Regions from separate parts of the Acidovorax sp. 1608163 genome, predicted to be linked through region 3. Evidence: predicted binding sites of a transcription regulator. Region 3 holds the regulator's gene; each other region holds the start of a gene.
What was found. Region 3 encodes HrcA, which represses chaperone genes, less so after heat shock. Its sites were predicted from a motif close to TTAGCACTCNNNNNNNNNGAGTGCTAA; they were not measured.
Positions count from the first base shown of each region.

Region 1 (5,835 bases), 130 kb from region 3:
ATGAAGCTGTTTCCGGCCATCGTCACCTTGCACCTCATCGGTGGCTTGGTGCTGTTGGCCTTGCTGTGCGTGCAGGCCGTGCAGCACACGCGTGCGGCGCAGGGCGTGGCGCGCGTGGGCTTGCCGGGGCCGCTGCGCGCTGCGTTGTGGGCCACGGCCGCACTGGTGTCTGCACAGGTGGTGTTGGGCGGCTGGGTCAGCACCAACTACGCTGTGCTGGCCTGCACCACCTTCCCCACCTGCCAGGGCAGTTGGTGGCCAGCCATGGATTTTGCACAGGGCTTTGAGGTGTGGCGCGAGTTGGGCCTGCTCAAAGACGGCTCCCACATCAGTTTTGCGGGGCTCACGGCCATCCACTACGTGCACCGCCTGATGGCCTACCTGGTGCTGGCAGCTTTGGTGTGGCTGGCCTGGCGGCTGCGCCGCGTTGCTGCGCTGCGTGCACAGGCGCAGTGGCTGGCTGGGCTGGCTGGGCTGCAGCTTGCCACGGGCCTGTCTAACGTGGTGCTGGGGTGGCCGCTGGTGGCTGCCGTGTTGCACACTGGCGGCGCTGCGGCGCTGGTGGTGGTTTTGACCTGGGCCCTTGCCGCCAGCCGTGCTGCAGTGGGCCAGCCTGAGATGTCTGCGCCATTGCGCGCGCCGAGAGTGATTGCATGAGTGTTGCTGCCGTTTCCCCCCCTTCGCGATTCGCGCAGTTTTACGCGCTGACCAAGCCGCGCGTGGTGCAGTTGATTGTGTTTTGCGCCCTGATCGGCATGGTGCTGGCGGTGCCCGGCCTGCCCAGTGCAGCGCAATTGGGCACCATGGCGCTGGCCTGTGTGGGCATCTGGCTGGTGGCCGGGGCCGCTGCAGCGTTCAATTGCATCGTGGAGCAGGGCATTGATGCCAAGATGAAGCGCACCGCCTGGCGCCCCACCGCCAAGGGCGAGCTGTCCAACCAGCAAACCCTGCTGTTCTCTGCGGTGTTGTGCGCTGCTGGCTCGGTGCTGCTGTATGTGTGGATCAACCCGCTGACCATGTGGCTCACCTTTGCCACCTTTGTGGGCTATGCCGTGATCTACACCGTCATCCTCAAGCCGCTGACGCCCCAAAACATCGTGATTGGAGGCGCATCGGGCGCCATGCCGCCGGTGCTGGGCTGGTCGTCTCTCACAGGGGATGTGGGGCCCGAGGCCTTGATCCTGTTCCTCATCATCTTCTTGTGGACGCCCCCGCACTTCTGGGCGCTGGCCTTGTACCGGGTGGAGGACTATCGCAAGTCTGGCCTGCCCATGCTGCCCGTCACCCATGGCAATGAGTTCACGCGGCTGCAGGTGTTTCTGTACACGCTGATCCTGTTTGCAGGCTGCCTCATGCCGTTTGTGTACGGCATGAGCTCGTGGATTTACCTGGCCTTTGCCGTGGTGCTGAGTGCCGGGTTCTGTGGCTACGGCTTTGCGCTGTGGCGCAACTACTCAGATGCCTTGGCCCGCAAGACCTTCCGCTTCTCCCTGATTCACCTGAGCGTGCTGTTTGCCGCGCTGCTGGTAGACCATTACGTGATGTGACCCCATGCAAAAACGAAATGCTATAAAAATAATAGCTGCTAGCGCTTTATTGGTAAGCGCTACGGCACTTTTTTCTGCTTGTGCTGAGAAGAAGGCCGAGTTCAAGGGGGTAGATATCACCGGCGCCGAGTACGCCCGTGACCTGCCCCTGACCGACCACAACGGCCAGCCGCGCCACCTCAAAGACTTTGCTGGCAAGGTGGTGGTGGTGTTTTTCGGGTTCACCCAGTGCCCGGACGTTTGCCCCACTTCCATGCAGGAGCTGGCCGAGGTCAAGCGCACGCTGGGTGCGGATGGTGAGCGCCTGCAAGGCATCTTCGTGACCGTAGACCCCGAGCGTGACACCGCCGAAGTGCTCAAGGCCTACATGGCCAACTTTGACCCCACCTTCCTGGCGCTGCGCGGCAATGCGCAAGAGCTGGCCGCTGTGGCCAAGGACTTCAAGATCTACTACAAGAAGGTGGATGGCAAGACGCCCACCAGCTACACCATGGACCACTCGGCCGGCAGCTACGTGTACGACACTGCAGGCCGCCTGCGCGTGTACCACCGCTACGGCAGCGGCGCCGCGGCCCTGGCGGCGGATGTGGCCACCTTGCTCAAAGAGTCAAAGTAGGGCGAAAGCAGGTTGGCACAGCGTTGGTAGCGGGGTCTGCCTATCGGCATGGCCCACCGGACTACCGGGCTCAATCTGCCTTGATGCCCCGCTGGGCAATGATCTGCCCCAGGGTGGCCGTATCCGCCTTGATGCGATTGGCCAGGCCCTCAGGGGACGTGCCAGCCACTTGCCAGCCTTGCTGGAACAGCTTGGCCCGCACATCCGGGGTGCGTGCAATCTCTGCCAGTACGGTGGCCAGCCGCACCTGCAGGTGCTTGGGCATGGTGGCAGGGGTGGCAAAAGCATTCCAAATTTCCAGCTCAAAGCCCTGGATGCCCGCCTCACTCAGGCTGGGTACATCGGGCGCTAGCGCGCTGCGGCCTGCCGATGTCACCCCAATCGCCCGCAGCTTGCCTGCCTTGACTTGCGCCTGCGCCAGCGCCGGGGGCAGCAGCGCCATCTGCAGTTGCCCGCCCAGCATGGCGGTGGCCACCTGTGGGTAGCCTGCATAGGGCACATGCACCGGGTTGATGCCGCTGCGCGCTTTCAGCAGCTCTGTGCCAATGTGGCCCACTGTGCCCACGCCCGGCGTGCCGTAGCTCCATTTGTCGCCTGCGCTGCGTGCAGCGGCCATGAACTCGCGGGCGTCGGCGGTGGCCGACACCCCGGGCTGGCTCAGCGGGGCCGTCAGCACCAGGGGCGATGTGCCCACCAGCGTCAGCGGTGCCAAGTCCTTTTGCGGGTCATAGGGCACAGCGGCATTGATCAGCTTGGCAATCGTCATGTTGCCGTTGATCATCAAGCCAATCGTATGGTCATCCCGTGCCTTGGCCACCGCATCGGCCCCAATGTTGCCGCCTGCGCCCACCTTGTTTTCCACCAGCACCGGCTGCCCCAATGCCTTGGACAAAGGCTCAGAAAAAGTGCGAGCCGTCAGGTCGGGCGAAGAGCCCGGTGGGAAGCCAACCACAATTTTCAGCGGTTTGGTAGGCCAGGGGGCCTGGGCTGCAACGGCTGGGGCTTTTTGGGCCAGAGCACAAGACGAAGCCAATGCCGTCAACGCCAGGACAACGGCACTGCGGCGAGAGAACACGGGATGCATGGGGCTCCTTCCAAGGTGTATGAATGTGCGGCACACGGCAAAGCGCCTTTGCACCGCACAAAGAAAAGCCCGCCAAATCTGTTGACTAGCTTGCGAAGCCACCACGCAGGGGCATCGCAATCAGCATCAACAGGTTCCTGGCGGGCCCTGTGTGGGGTCTATCGGCAAGGCTCCCAAATGGTAGTGCCGCTGCATGCCCGCTGTACCCCACTCGCACCTTGCTTCAATGGCTTAGGCGGGTTCCGTCAAAGCCTTCTTCATTTTCTTCATCGCAGCCACTTCAATTTGCCGGATGCGTTCAGCACTCACGCCGTAAACCGCCGCCAGCTCGTGCAGCGTCATGCCGCCAGAGCCATCGTCGTTCACCTTCAGCCAGCGCTCTTCCACAATACGGCGGCTGCGCTCGTCCAGGCTGGCCAGCGCATTGGCAATACCGTCAGACGCCAGCACATCGCGTTGGCGCGACTCAATCATGGCCGTGGGCTCGTGCGATGCATCGGCCAAGTAAGCAATCGGGCCAAAGGCTTGCTCGCTGTCGTCCGAAGGGGTGGGGTCCAGCAGCACATCGCCACCCGACATGCGCGTTTCCATCTCAATGACCTCTTCGCGCTTCACGTTCAGCTGTGCTGCCACTACATCGATTTCGTGGTCAGACAGCGTGTCGCGGTGCGTGGCAGCATCAGCTGCGCTGGCATCGGCCTTGAAGCCCTGTTTCATCGAGCGCAGATTGAAAAACAGCTTGCGCTGGGCCTTGGTGGTCGCCACCTTGACCATGCGCCAGTTTTTCAGAATGTATTCATGGATCTCGGCCTTGATCCAGTGCATGGCGTAGCTCACCAGCCGAACGCCCTGGTCAGGGTCAAAACGCTTGACGGCCTTCATCAGGCCGACATTGCCTTCCTGGATCAGATCGCCATGGGGCAACCCGTACCCCAGGTACTGGCGTGAAATGGAAACCACCAAGCGCAGGTGCGACATCACCAAGCGGCCCGCAGCGTCCACATCGTTGTTTTCTTTGAGTTGGCGGGCGTAAGTCTGCTCTTCTTCCTGCGTCAGCAGGGGCAGGCGGTTGACCGCCGAAATGTAGGCGTCCAAGTTGCCCAGGGCCGGGACTAGCGCCCAGGGGCTGGTGGGTGTCACAGCAGTGATTGCGGTTCCAGATGAAAGTGTCATGCCGGGAATCCTTTCCTCAATAGCATCATGTTAGCACTCTCATAGATAGAGTGCTAAGGCCAAAGTTCCCACCCGCAGTTGGCATATGGGATTGCGGCGAAGGCGGTGGCTGCATTGGCGAGTGTCGATTCTCGGGGAGTTTTGTATTTTTCTCACTGAGTTTTGTATTTTTTGGTTTGCAAAAAATCTCGTAAGTTATTGATTTGTATATTTTTTATGGATTTCTAGGGCGTTGTTGCTAGCGAATTTGCTTAAATTTTGGGCAATTTTTCAGCAATCCTCGTATGCCCCGCCTGAAATGACATGCATGTCAAACCCCTTGGTTCAAGGCATCCAAACGGCTTCCCATGAGCGCGTTTTTCCCGCTTCTCAAGGGCGCTGAAAATGCGCACCTCCGCTTGTGGCGTGCCTGAGCGATATCGCCACAGCATTTTGTAATTGGGTACTGGCTTTTGGATGTGTTGATGGCTGCTTCAGGCTGTCACCTGTCATTGTTGTTTGCGATCTGACCGGCAACGATTGCTGCAAGCAGTCATACGGAGGGCGCTTGCTTGATTGACTGCTTAACCTTCGACACCGGTCGTTCGAGCCATGCAACCAGGGCAGAGTCAGCGTGAGCGACCGGTCTTGGCATTAATGGCTTTCCGCTCCCAACCCTGAGCTGTCGCTGGTGAGTTCGAATGTCATGCCGAGAAGCAACCGGGAGAGCGTGGCACGCCCCCAGATCAACTTTCCGCCCGAGGCATCATTGCGCCCACTCTGTGAGCGTCTGTCCATCCCAGCCTGACGGCCACCCCGCCAGCCCGCCCTATGGCGGGTTTATCTCGTCGGTGTCTTAGTACCGCCGGATTGCTTTGTCCAGGCGATTGAGCATGGCGCAGTGGGTCTCGCCCTCAGGCAGCATCAGCTTGGCCAGGGCGTTGTGCCCGTCCGAGGCCGTGGCTGCGCAGTCGATGCCGGTGATCTGTCCGATGGTGTTGTCGCCAGCATCGACATACTCCACGAATCGCGCATGAGTTACATGCACACGACCGCCGCTCGCGTCGACTATGACCCTGCGCCCCAGCACGAACGCCGCCAGCTGCTGGCGGCCGTCGGGGAGAGGGACGTCGGTCGTGCTTGCCGGCTGCTTGAAGCGCACATATCTGAATCGGGCGCAGCAATCGTCAGAGCCCCGGCGCGGCATGACGCGCTGTAGTACCGAGGCAGTCGTGTGGCGGAACGCCCTTCAAAAAATCGACGCCTTGTAGGCTACCAATCCGATCAGCGTCATGGTTGCCCCATGGCCTCCGCAACCGCAACCCTCTCCAACGACACCCGCAACGACATCCTCGCTTCGATCCAGTCCCGAAATAGGACCGCCGGGCTCGCGGCATTCCTCAACGTGCCAAGGGCACCGCAAGGGCACCCGCGAA
Region 1 is NZ_CP033069.1:3,624,200-3,630,034, reverse strand. Features, by position in the region: gene EAG14_RS16130 (heme A synthase) at 1-657, shown strand, start outside; gene cyoE (heme o synthase) at 654-1,547, shown strand; gene EAG14_RS16120 (SCO family protein) at 1,552-2,163, shown strand; gene EAG14_RS16115 (tripartite tricarboxylate transporter substrate binding protein) at 2,234-3,247, opposite strand; gene rpoH (RNA polymerase sigma factor RpoH) at 3,479-4,420, opposite strand; gene EAG14_RS22895 (hypothetical protein) at 5,256-5,423, opposite strand; gene EAG14_RS16100 (NAD(P)-dependent oxidoreductase) at 5,800-5,835, opposite strand, start outside.
Region 1: the regulator HrcA is predicted to act here: its motif matches at 4,451-4,477, upstream of rpoH (RNA polymerase sigma factor RpoH).

Region 2 (5,835 bases), 510 kb from region 3:
CCGTGCGCTCCAAGGATCGACGCAAGGCACACCAGGAGGCAGCGCTGCCCCATGAAAAAAGCCCGCAGGCTAGAAGGCCTGCGGGCTTTGTGTAGGGCTCTCGGGTCAGAGCGCCTGGGCCATTACATGCCCATGCCGCCCATACCACCCATGCCGCCCATGTCAGGCATGCCGCCGCCAGCACCGGCTTCTTCCTTCGGAGCCTCTGCCACCATGGCTTCGGTCGTCAGCAGCAGCGATGCCACGGAGGCAGCGTTCTGCAGGGCAGTGCGGGTGACCTTTGTGGGGTCCAGAATGCCCAGCTCGAGCATGTCGCCGTACGTGTCGTTGGAGGCGTTGAAGCCGTAGTTGCCCTTGCCGGCCAACACAGCGTTCACCACGACGGAGGCTTCGCCGCCGGCGTTGTTCACGATTTCACGCAGGGGGGCTTCGATGGCCTTGAGCACCAGCTTGATACCGGCTTCTTGGTCGGCGTTGTCGCCCTTGACCGAGTCACCCACAGCTTGCTTGGCACGCAGCAGAGCCACGCCGCCGCCAGCCACAACGCCTTCTTCCACAGCCGCACGGGTAGCGTGCAGTGCGTCTTCCACGCGGGCCTTCTTTTCCTTCATTTCGACTTCGGTGGCAGCGCCAACCTTGATCACGGCCACACCGCCAGCCAGCTTGGCCACGCGCTCTTGCAGCTTTTCGCGGTCGTAGTCGGACGTGGCTTCTTCGATCTGCACGCGCACTTGCTTGACGCGGGCTTCGATGTCAGCGGCAGCGCCAGCACCGTCGATGATGATGGTGTTTTCCTTGCCCACTTCGATGCGCTTGGCTTGGCCCAGGTCGGCCAGGGTGACCTTTTCCAGGGTCAGGCCCACTTCTTCAGCGATGACCTTGCCGCCCGTCAGGATGGCGATGTCTTCCAGCATGGCCTTGCGGCGGTCGCCGAAGCCAGGAGCCTTCACAGCCACAACCTTCAGGATGCCGCGGATCGTGTTGACCACCAGCGTAGCCAGGGCTTCGCCGTCAACTTCTTCGGCAATGATCAGCAGGGGACGGCCAGCCTTGGCAACTTGCTCCAGCGTGGGCAGCAGGTCGCGGATGTTGCTGATCTTCTTGTCGAACAGCAGCACGAAGGGGTTGTCCAGAATGGCGGATTGCTTTTCTGGGTTGTTGATGAAGTAGGGCGACAGGTAGCCGCGGTCGAACTGCATGCCTTCCACGACGTCCAGTTCGCTGTCCAGCGACTTGCCGTCTTCCACGGTGATCACGCCTTCCTTGCCAACCTTGTCCATGGCGTCAGCGATCAGCTTGCCGATGGTTTCGTCGGAGTTGGCGGAGATCGAACCCACTTGGGCGATTTCCTTGGAGGTGGTGGTGGGCTTGGAAGCCTTCTTCAGCTCGATCACCAGGGCTGCAACAGCCTTGTCGATACCGCGCTTCAGGTCCATTGGGTTGATGCCAGCGGCCACGTACTTGAAGCCTTCGCGAACGATGGCTTGTGCCAGCACGGTGGCGGTGGTGGTGCCGTCACCAGCGTTGTCGCTGGTCTTGGAAGCCACTTCCTTCACGAGCTGGGCGCCCATGTTCTGCAGCTTGTCCTTGAGTTCGATTTCCTTGGCCACGGACACACCGTCCTTGGTCACGGTAGGGGCGCCGAACGAGCGCTCCAGCACCACATTGCGGCCCTTGGGGCCCAGGGTCACCTTGACCGCGTTGGCCAGGATGTTCACGCCTTCAACCATGCGAGCGCGGGCTTCGCCGCCGAAAACTACGTCTTTTGCTGCCATTTGGAGCTCCTAAATTGGGTTCAAACTGGCTGCCGGCGCTTGTCTGGAAAGCGCGAGCAGCTATGAAAAAATGAGTAAATCAGCAGGGAGAGAGAATTACTTCTCGACCACTGCGAACAAATCGTCTTCTTTCATGACCAGCAGCTCGTCGCCGTTGACCTTGACGGTCTGGCCCGAGTACTTGCCGAACAGAACGCGGTCGCCGACTTTCACGTTCAGGGCGAGCACTTCGCCCTTGTCGTTCTTCTTGCCGGGGCCGACGGCCAGCACTTCACCTTGATCGGGCTTTTCAGCGGCGTTGTCAGGGATCACGATGCCGGAGGCAGTCGTTGTTTCGCTTTCGATGCGCTTGACAATCACGCGGTCGTGCAGAGGGCGAAGGTTCATTGGATCTCTCCTGTGATGAAAGTTACGTGGCGCGCCAGAGGCCATCCCCAGCGCTTTGCAATTAATGGCACGGCATTGTTAGCACTCTGCCTGTGTGAGTGCTAATGATAGGGGCATTTGATGGCATTTCAAGGGCTGAGCCTCTGGCGTACCTCACAACTTTTACCTGGGGCCAACTCGGGACGCTTTACCCGCTATATACAATCTGACAACACACTGAACGCTGTGGAGAGGGGGGAGTCCGCCCATCTTCGACTTTCCCAGGCGTTTCCTACTCCGCGCCTCTTGCCCTGTAAACACTCTTGCGATGCAGAGTGAGGCGCTCACTCTCCTCAAAACCGAATGGCGTCCTTGCAACTGACCACCACGCTAATGGGCATTGGCCTTGCGGCGCTGATCCTTCATCTCATTCGCAGAGACCATCTCTATGTGATGCATGGTCTTTTCTGGGTGCTGGTGGCGGGGGCCGCTGCATTGTTGGGTGCATGGCCAGGGCTGATTGACAAGCTGGCGGCATTGCTTGGGATCAGCTACCCACCCGCGTTGCTGCTCTTGCTCGCATGTATGGTGCTTTTGGTGAAATCACTGCACTCCGACATGGTGAATACGCGCATAGAGCGCGATGTGCGTCGGCTCAACCAGCGCTTGGCTTTGCTTCAGGCAGATTTGGAAGCTCGCACAGATGACCATGGGCAGCAGTCGCCTGGTAACTCCTCTGGCATATGACCTGTCCACTGCTTCCTGTCATCCTGTGCGGCGGGTCTGGCACTCGCCTTTTTCCTTTGTCTCGGGAGAGTTACCCCAAACAGTTTCTTGCACTTGCTGGTGAGCAAACCATGCTTCAGCAGACTGCAATGAGGTTGCATGGCTTTGAGGGCGATGTAGCTGTGGCCTTTTCGCCGCTGCTGGTTTGCAATGAGGATCATCGGTTTTTGGCCGCCAACCAGTTGCTGGAAATCGGTATTCGTCATGCCGATCTCATCCTCGAGCCAGTGGCTCGAAACACCGCTCCTGCCCTTGCTCTGGCCGCGCTGCACGCACGTGCTGGCAACGAAGATCCGGTGATGCTTGTCATGCCTGCAGACCATGTGATCAGGGACATGGACGCCTTTCATCATGCCGTGCGGCTGGGGTATGGGCTGGCGTCTGAGGGAGGGATTGTCACCTTTGGTGTGGTGCCGCAGCATCCTGAAACAGGCTATGGCTACATCCAGTATCGGCGGGAACAAGCAAATCAAGCGTTTCCTGTGGAGGGTTTTACGGAAAAACCGAGCTTGGCGCTGGCGAAGCAATACCTGGCCCAGGGTAACTATCTGTGGAACAGCGGCATTTTCATGATGCGGCCAAGTATCTGGTTGAAGGCGCTGGTTGCAGGCCGACCTGACATCTTGAGCTGCTGTGAGGGGGCAATGCAGGCAGCGCGGTGCGATATGGATTTCATCCGCCCCAGTGCCGCCGCATTTGAGTCGTGCCCTTCGGATTCCATTGACTATGCCGTGATGGAGAAGCTGCCTGCCCATCCTGAATGGGGCATCCCAATCAGTGTGGTTCCGTTGCAGGCTGGTTGGTCAGATGTTGGCTCTTGGGATGCGCTGTGGAGCGTGTTAGACCGCGACAATGAAGGAAATGCCGTGGTGGGTGATGCTGTTCAACACCACGGTTGCAGCGGCTCTCTGTTTCTGTCTTCAAGCCGTTTGGTAGCGGGTATCGGTCTTAAAGACGTGGTGGTTGTCGAGACCCCAGACGCCGTTTTGATAGCCGACAAACGGTGTACCCAAGAGGTTAAGGCTGTAGTGGCCCAGCTAAACCAAAAGGGTAACAAACTTGCCAGCCAGCATCGAAAGGTTCATCGCCCCTGGGGTTGGTATGACCTGATCGATAGCGGCGAGCGGTTCCAAGTCAAACGCATTGTGGTCAATCCGGGGGCCAGCCTGAGCTTGCAAATGCACAAGTACCGCGCTGAGCATTGGGTCGTGGTCAAAGGCATTGCAGAAGTCACCCATGGCGATCGCTGTTTTCAGTTGCAGGAAGACGAATCCACCTACATTCCGTTGGGGCAAACGCACCGCTTGAGTAATCCTGGGACGCAGCCGCTGGAAATCATTGAGATCCAGTCTGGATCTTATCTAGGAGAGGACGATATCGTCCGCTTGGATGACGTTTACGGTCGAGTGCCACCAGTGAGCAAAGCTGCATGACTGAGCTGCGCAATACAAATCCAACAATGGACGTTGTAGAGGCCTTGTGTCTGGCTGCGGCAGAGAGCTCAGGGCAGGGTGTAGGTGTGCTCGTGATCAACTACAACACAGCCCGGCAAACGCTGCGCTGTCTGGAATCCATCCAGCAATCGACCCTGCTGCCGGATTGGGTGCTTGTGCTCGATAACGCCTCTGCAGCCGCCGATTACCACCATCTGCTGGAAGGCGCGCGTGCGCCGCAGGTCGGGTCCTTGCGTATTTATCGGTCTGAGCGGAACCTCGGGTTTGCCGAGGGAAGCAATGTGCTGATTGACCTGCTATTGAAGCAGGCCACTTGCAACTACATCATGCTGCTTAACAATGATGCTGTTGCGCAAAAAGACATGCTTGCATTGCTGCGTGATGCACTGCAGGCCGCCGGCGAAGGGGCTGGCCTTGCCGGGGGGCGTATGCACAATCTGGCCAATCCTGCTGAGGTTGATACGCTTGGCATCGCTTTGTATGCCAGCTTGATGCCTGCAGACCGCAAAACCCTAGACGACCTGTACGTCGGACCTACCGGGGGTTGCTGCATGTTCAATCGGGCATTGGTAGAGCAACTGAAAGCCGTCTCGGGTTATTGCTTTGACCCCCGCTTTTTCTGCTACTGCGAAGACACTGACCTTGTCATGCGCGCCGTGCTGATGGGTTACCGTCCGGTGTATCTGGACCAGCTGCTGGCGTTGCATGAAGGCCAGGCCAGCAGTGGGGGGGCTACAACCCTTTCATTGCCTACCATGGGCTGCGCAATGCCCTGTGGATGCACATCAAGTTGGCACCTTCCCATCTCTGGTGGCGGTATGGGGTGTTTTGGATGTTGGCACACATCTTGATGATAGGCCGACACACTTTGTCCGGGCGGTTTTCGCTGATGCTTCGGGTGTACCGCGATGCCTGGCGCAAGGCCCCTGAATTCTGGGCCGAGCGCAAACAACTTCAAGTGAACTTAAAGACGCACAGCCATGCGCTGAATGACCGCATTACCAAGCGCTTCTACCGCACTGGCTATCTGCGGCAGGTGCTGCAAGGGCATGCTGTTTTCAAACACTTTTTCTTTGGGTCAAAAGTATGACCATCTTGGTAACTGGCGGCGCCGGCTTCATTGGCGCCAACTTTGTGCTCGACTGGATTGCCAACGGCGACGAGCCCGTGGTCAACCTCGACAAACTCACCTACGCAGGCAACCTGCACAACCTCGCTAGCGTGCAGGGCAACCCCCGCCACGTCTTTGTGCAGGGCGACATTGGCGACACCGCCTTGCTCGCGCGCCTGCTGGCCGAGCACCAGCCCCGTGCCATCGTCAACTTTGCAGCCGAATCGCATGTGGACCGCTCCATCCACGGCCCGAAGACTTCATCCAGACCAACGTCGTCGGCACCTTCAGGCTTTTGGAGGCTGCAAGGCAATACTGGCAAGCGCTGCCAGCTATCAAAAAA
Region 2 is NZ_CP033069.1:4,001,720-4,007,554, reverse strand. Features, by position in the region: gene groL (chaperonin GroEL) at 123-1,775, opposite strand; gene EAG14_RS17795 (co-chaperone GroES) at 1,872-2,162, opposite strand; gene EAG14_RS17790 (DUF2304 domain-containing protein) at 2,505-2,888, shown strand; gene EAG14_RS17785 (mannose-1-phosphate guanylyltransferase/mannose-6-phosphate isomerase) at 2,885-4,360, shown strand; gene EAG14_RS17780 (glycosyltransferase family 2 protein) at 4,357-5,232, shown strand; gene EAG14_RS23450 (hypothetical protein) at 5,214-5,471, shown strand; partial or broken gene rfbB (dTDP-glucose 4,6-dehydratase) at 5,468-5,835, shown strand, end outside.
Region 2: the regulator HrcA is predicted to act here: its motif matches at 2,241-2,267, upstream of EAG14_RS17795 (co-chaperone GroES).

Region 3 (5,835 bases):
TCGCGTTCCTGTTGCAGCGTAGCCTGCGCTTCGTGCGCTTGTTGTACAGCTTTTTGATCTTGCCGCCACTGTGCCCAGAGCGCTGCCGTCAAACTGGGATCTGTGTTGGCATAGGCGTCCAGCAGTCCACGGACAGACTCGGGGCGGGTCAAACTCTGCCACGCGTGCTGCCCATGGATGTCCAGCAACTGCTCCCCCAAAGCCCGCAATTGGGTGGCTGTGACGGGTGTGCCGTTCATCCAGGCGCGACTTCGACCGTGGGTATCCACCGTGCGCCGCAACAAAACGGTGCTGTCGGCATCAATGCCCAAATGCTCTAGCCACGGCCGCAAATGGTCTGGTACGTCAAATTCTGCACAGATGTCCGCCTTGGTGGCGCGCTCTCTTACTACGCTGGCATCTGCCCGGGAGCCTAAGGCGATTTGCAAGGCATCCACCAAGATGGATTTGCCTGCACCGGTCTCCCCTGTCAGAACGGTAAATCCCTCTTGCAACTCCAGTTCAAGCGATTCCACGATGACAAAATCGCGCAGCACCATCCGCTTGAGTGACATGGTCAGGACCCTCCCTCATTCCAGCGGAGCTTTTTCCTCAATGTCGCAAAGTAGTTCCAGCCGACCGGGTGCAAAAAGCGCACGCAATGCTCCGACCTGCGCACAAGGATGCGATCTCCGTGCTGAAGCGAGGCCAGCGATTGCATATCAAAATTGGCGCTGACATCGCGTCCGCTCACCACTTCCACCGCCACCTCGGTCGCGTCAGATAGAACAATGGGGCGATTGGACAATGTGTGGGGGGCAATAGGAACCAGCACCCAGCCTGGAATAGAGGGGTGAAGCATGGGGCCGCCAGCAGACAGAGAGTACGCGGTGGACCCCGTAGGTGATGCAATGATCAAGCCGTCAGCACGCTGATTGGATACGAACCTGCCTCCCACTTCCACGCGTAACTCCACCATGCCAGAGGTTCCGCCTCGGTTTACCACCACATCGTTCATGGCAAAGGCTTCGAAAACCATTTCATCGTTGCGCATGACCCTGGCGTGCATCAATGGCCGGGAATCTTCTTCATATTCACCTCGCAACATGGGCCCCAGTGTGGTCTGATAGGCATCGAAAGGGATATCGGTGATAAAGCCCAATCGACCTTGGTTAATCCCAATCAGCGGCGTACCGTGCCGAGCAAGCCTTCTGGCAATCCCAAGCATGGTGCCGTCACCTCCAACGACCAGCCCGACATCACAGTTGGCAATCGCATCAACCTCTATGGACGCATATTGCCGCAGACCTGTGTTCGCAGCGGTCTCGGCTTCCAGCATGACTTCACAGCCCATATGGGTCATGAAGCTGGCAATTTCTTCCAGAGCCTGCAAGCTGCTGTCAGTCATGCCGGACGCTGCAGAGGCTTGGTATTTGCCAATCAAGGCGACGCGACGGAGTTTCGGGGTCATTTGGAAATTACATCATTAAAATCAAACAATGCTCGATGACCGTGCCAAGTTGTTGCTCAAAGCGCTTGTCGAGCGCTATATCGCTGATGGGCAGCCCGTAGGCTCGCGCACCCTTTCACGTGCGTCTGGGCTGGACCTTTCGCCTGCAACGATCCGCAATGTGATGTCGGATCTGGAGGAGTTGGGGCTGATCGCCAGCCCACACACCTCCGCCGGGCGTATTCCGACAGCCCGGGGCTACCGGCTTTTTGTGGACACGATGCTCACGGTTCAGCGCGACGGACTGGATGCGCCGCAACTGAGGCCAGAGCAGCCGCAAAAGGTCATTGCCAATGCAGCCCATTTGCTCTCAAACTTATCTCAGTTTGTGGGCGTGGTCATGGCTCCGCGCCGTACCTCGGTGTTTCGGCACATTGAGTTCTTGCGGCTCTCTGAGCGACGCTTTCTGGTCATCATCGTCTCCCCTGAAGGTGACGTTCAGAACCGCGTGATCTTTACGGACGCCGACTATTCCCAGTCACAGTTGATAGAGGCCGCCAACTTTCTCAATACCCACTATGCGGGGCTCGCGATGGAGCAGGTGCGCGAGCGCCTCAAGTCAGAGGTGGACTTGCTGCGAGGAGAAATCGCTGCATTGATGCAAGCGGCGGTGACTGTCAGCTCTGAGGTGCTTTCACAAGCGCAAGATGAAGTCGTGATTTCTGGCGAGCGCAACCTGCTGTCCGTCAGTGACTTCTCCAGCGACATGGGCAACCTGCGCAGGGCCTTCGACCTTTTTGAGCAAAAGACGCAGATACTGCGGTTGCTCGACATCTCCAGTCAGGCGGAGGGTGTGCGTATCTACATTGGCGGTGAAAGCCAAGTGGTGCCATTTGAAGAGCTGTCTGTTGTAAGTGCGCCTTACGAAGTCGATGGCAAAGTGGTTGGCACTTTGGGGGTGATCGGGCCTACGCGCATGCCGTATGACAAGATGATTCAGATCGTGGACATCACCTCCAAGTTGGTCTCCAACGCGCTCAGCTACCGCAAATAAACACCTTACAATCCGGGTCTTCCGCGAGAGCGGGTTGGTACCGGGGCGTTAGCTCAGTTGGTTAGAGCAGAGGACTCATAATCCTTTGGTCGCGGGTTCAAGTCCCTCACGCCCTACCAAAGCCCGCGGTTGTCTGCACTCTTACTTTTTTATGAAAAGTTGAGATTTTGGGGAAAACACCCATCAGAGTGCATTACAATCTGAGGCATGCGATGAAGTTGATGTCTTCGTTAAGTTGACAAAAACAAGTTGCATAAATTTTTAAAGTTATAAAAATTTATGCTATAATTCAAAGCTTAGCGGCTGTAGCTCAGCTGGATAGAGTACTTGGCTACGAACCAAGGGGTCGTGGGTTCGATTCCTGCCAGCCGCACCAATGTTTAAAGCCTGCAACTGAAAAGTTGCAGGCTTTTTCATTTGTCTGATCGCTTGATTCTTTTTGGGGATGAGCGCGCTATGAGTAAAGCCTTTACCAAAGAGTCTGATGGGGATGAGGGTGATGAAGTCGCTCTGTCTCCCATCCCCGTAGGTGGAAAAAACTACATCACACCCGCTGGATATGCCCGTTTGCGTTCTGAGCTGCTGGACCTCATCGACAACGAGCGGCCCAAGGTGGTTGAGACGGTGCACTGGGCGGCCAGCAATGGTGACCGCTCGGAGAATGGTGACTACCTGTATGGCAAAAAGCGCCTGCGCGAGATAGATCGGCGCATTCGATTTTTGACCAAGCGGCTAGAGATTGCCGAGGTGGTCGATCCCAGTTTGCACGCGGGCAGTGACCAAGTCTTCTTTGGCGCAACGGTCACCTATGGCGACGATGAAGGCATTGACCGCATCATCACCATCATGGGGATTGACGAGGCCGATAGCCATGCTGGCCAAGTCAGTTGGATTTCTCCAGTCGCACGTGCGCTGCTCAAGGCGCGTGTGGGCGATGAGGTGCCTTTGCCCACGCCGGGCGGGGTGCGGTCGTTGGAGGTTTTGTCCGTAACCTATCCAAAGCCTGCATTACCCGGCTATTGATCCGGCACGAACCTACTTGATCCGTTCACGCTGAGCTTGCCGAAGCGCTGCACAAGGTTTCGACAAGCTCAACCCGAACGGATATTTCAAGTTCAAAGAGGCCTGCTCAATAAAACCCAAGCTATCCTGGATTGATGGATGGCTTGAGGTGCTTGTGCTTGTCAGGTGGCTTGCGGAGTGATCCGTGAGGCGCGAAGGACCGCCTGGGTGCGGCGGAGGTTGCGCAGTGCGGCTTCCAGGTGGGCTTGGTCTCTGACGGCGACGATGAAGCGCAGGTCGGTGGTGTCCAGGGCGACCTCATCGTCCATGTCCACATGGGTGATGTCCGCTTCGGAGTTGGCGAGTTCCTGTGCTATGCGCGCCAGCACGCCCTTGCCATTGGCAACGGTGACTACCACGCCGGTTTCAAACATGCGTATTGGCTCATCGGCCCAGTCCACTGCGATGAAGCGTTCACTGTCTTTGTGCTGCAGCCGCTTGGCCACACTGCAGTGGGCGTTGTGTACAACCAGTCCTTCACCGCGTCCCAGGTAGCCCACGATGCGATCCCCGGGCACAGGGCGGCAGCAGGGCGCGTACTGCACGGACGCGTTTTCACTGCCATCCAGTGTGACGGCCCCCTGTGACAACGTCTCGTGAGAGGTGTAGCGTTCTCGGGTGAGCAGCAGTGCGTCAGGGCGATGTCCGGTTTCGCCCAGCAGCACCACCAGCCGTTTGGCCACGATGCCTGCGATGCGTTTGCCCAATCCCAAATCTGTCATGAGCTCACTGCGATTACGGTTGCCCGTGAATCGCAGCAGTCTTTCCCATAGGACATGTGTGTCGCCTTCATCCGGCGGCAGTTGCTCCAAGCCCTCGGCCCGAATGGCCTGGGTGAGCAGCTTTTCGCCCAGGCCCTCGGACTCGGTTTGGGCCAGGGTTTTGAGGTAGTGGCGAATTTTGGAGCGTGCACGCCCCGTGCGCACAAACCCCAGCCAAGCGGGGTTGGGTGTGGACACGGGGGCTGTGATGATTTCCACCACATCGCCGTTCTTGAGCTCGGTGCGCAGGGGAACCTGCTCATTGTTGATTTTGGCTGCGGTCGTGCGGTCGCCCACGTTGCTGTGGATGGCGTAAGCGAAGTCCACCACGGTTGCGCCACGGGGCAGGGCCATGATTTGGCTCTTGGGTGTGAAGACGTACACCGCGTCTGGGAACAGATCCACTTTGACGTGGTCCCAGAATTCGGCCGCGTCTCGGGTTTCATTCTGGATGTCCAGCAGCGATTGCAGCCATTTGGTGCCCAAACGCTCTGCTGATGTTCCGTCGGTGTCCTGTGCCTTGTATAGCCAGTGCGCAGCCACACCGGCTTCTGCGATCACGTGCATTTCGTCGGTGCGCATCTGGAACTCAATGTTCACTCCGGATGGGCCCACCAGGGTGGTGTGCAAAGATTGGTAGCCATTGAGCTTGGCAATCGCAATATGGTCCTTGAACTTGCCCGGCACGGGCTTGTACATCTGGTGCAGTACTCCCAGTGCGGTGTAGCAGTCCGTCACGGTGGGCACAATCACGCGAAAGCCGTAGATGTCTGTGACCTGCGCAAAGCTCAGGTGCTTGAGGTCCATCTTTTGGTAGATGGCATACAGCGTTTTCTCGCGGCCCGCGAGACGGACCTTCATGCCGATGCGATTGAAGGCGGCATCGACTTCTGTTTGCACCTTTTGCACCAGGTCGCGCCGCCGGTTGCGTGATTTGTTCACGGCTTTGGACAGCGTGGCGTAGCGCCAAGGGTGCAGGTGCCTGAAAGACAGGTCTTGCAACTCCCGATAAGTCTGGTTCAGCCCCAGGCGGTGCGCGATGGGGGCATAGATTTCGAGGGTCTCGGAGGAAATGCGCCCCCATTTGCTGCGCGGCATGTCCGACAGCGTGCGCATGTTGTGCGTGCGGTCGGCCAGCTTGATGAGGATGACGCGCACATCGCGCGCCATGGCCAGCAGCATTTTGCGAAACGACTCGGCCTGGTTTTCTTCGCGGGTGTTGAACTGCAGCTTGTCCAGCTTGGTCAGCCCGTCCACCAGCTCGGCCACTGGCGCACCAAAGCGGTCGATCAAATCAGCCTTGGTCACGCCGCAATCTTCCATGGCGTCGTGAAGCAGTGCCGCCATCAGGGCTTGGGCATCGAGCTTCCAGGTGGCGCATTGGGCCGCCACTGCGATGGGGTGGGTGATGTAGGGTTCGCCGCTGTTGCGCAACTGGCCCAGGTGGGCCTCGTCTGCAAAGCGATAGGCCTGGCGCACCTGCTCAATGCTGGTGGCGTCCAGGTAGTCCAGGTTTTCTGTCAGCGCAG
Region 3 is NZ_CP033069.1:3,493,056-3,498,890, reverse strand. Features, by position in the region: gene recN (DNA repair protein RecN) at 1-554, opposite strand, end outside; gene EAG14_RS15505 (NAD kinase) at 557-1,450, opposite strand; gene hrcA (heat-inducible transcriptional repressor HrcA) at 1,479-2,483, shown strand; tRNA gene EAG14_RS15495 (tRNA-Ile) at 2,526-2,602, shown strand; tRNA gene EAG14_RS15490 (tRNA-Arg) at 2,783-2,859, shown strand; gene greB (transcription elongation factor GreB) at 2,940-3,506, shown strand; gene EAG14_RS15480 (bifunctional (p)ppGpp synthetase/guanosine-3',5'-bis(diphosphate) 3'-pyrophosphohydrolase) at 3,668-5,835, opposite strand, start outside.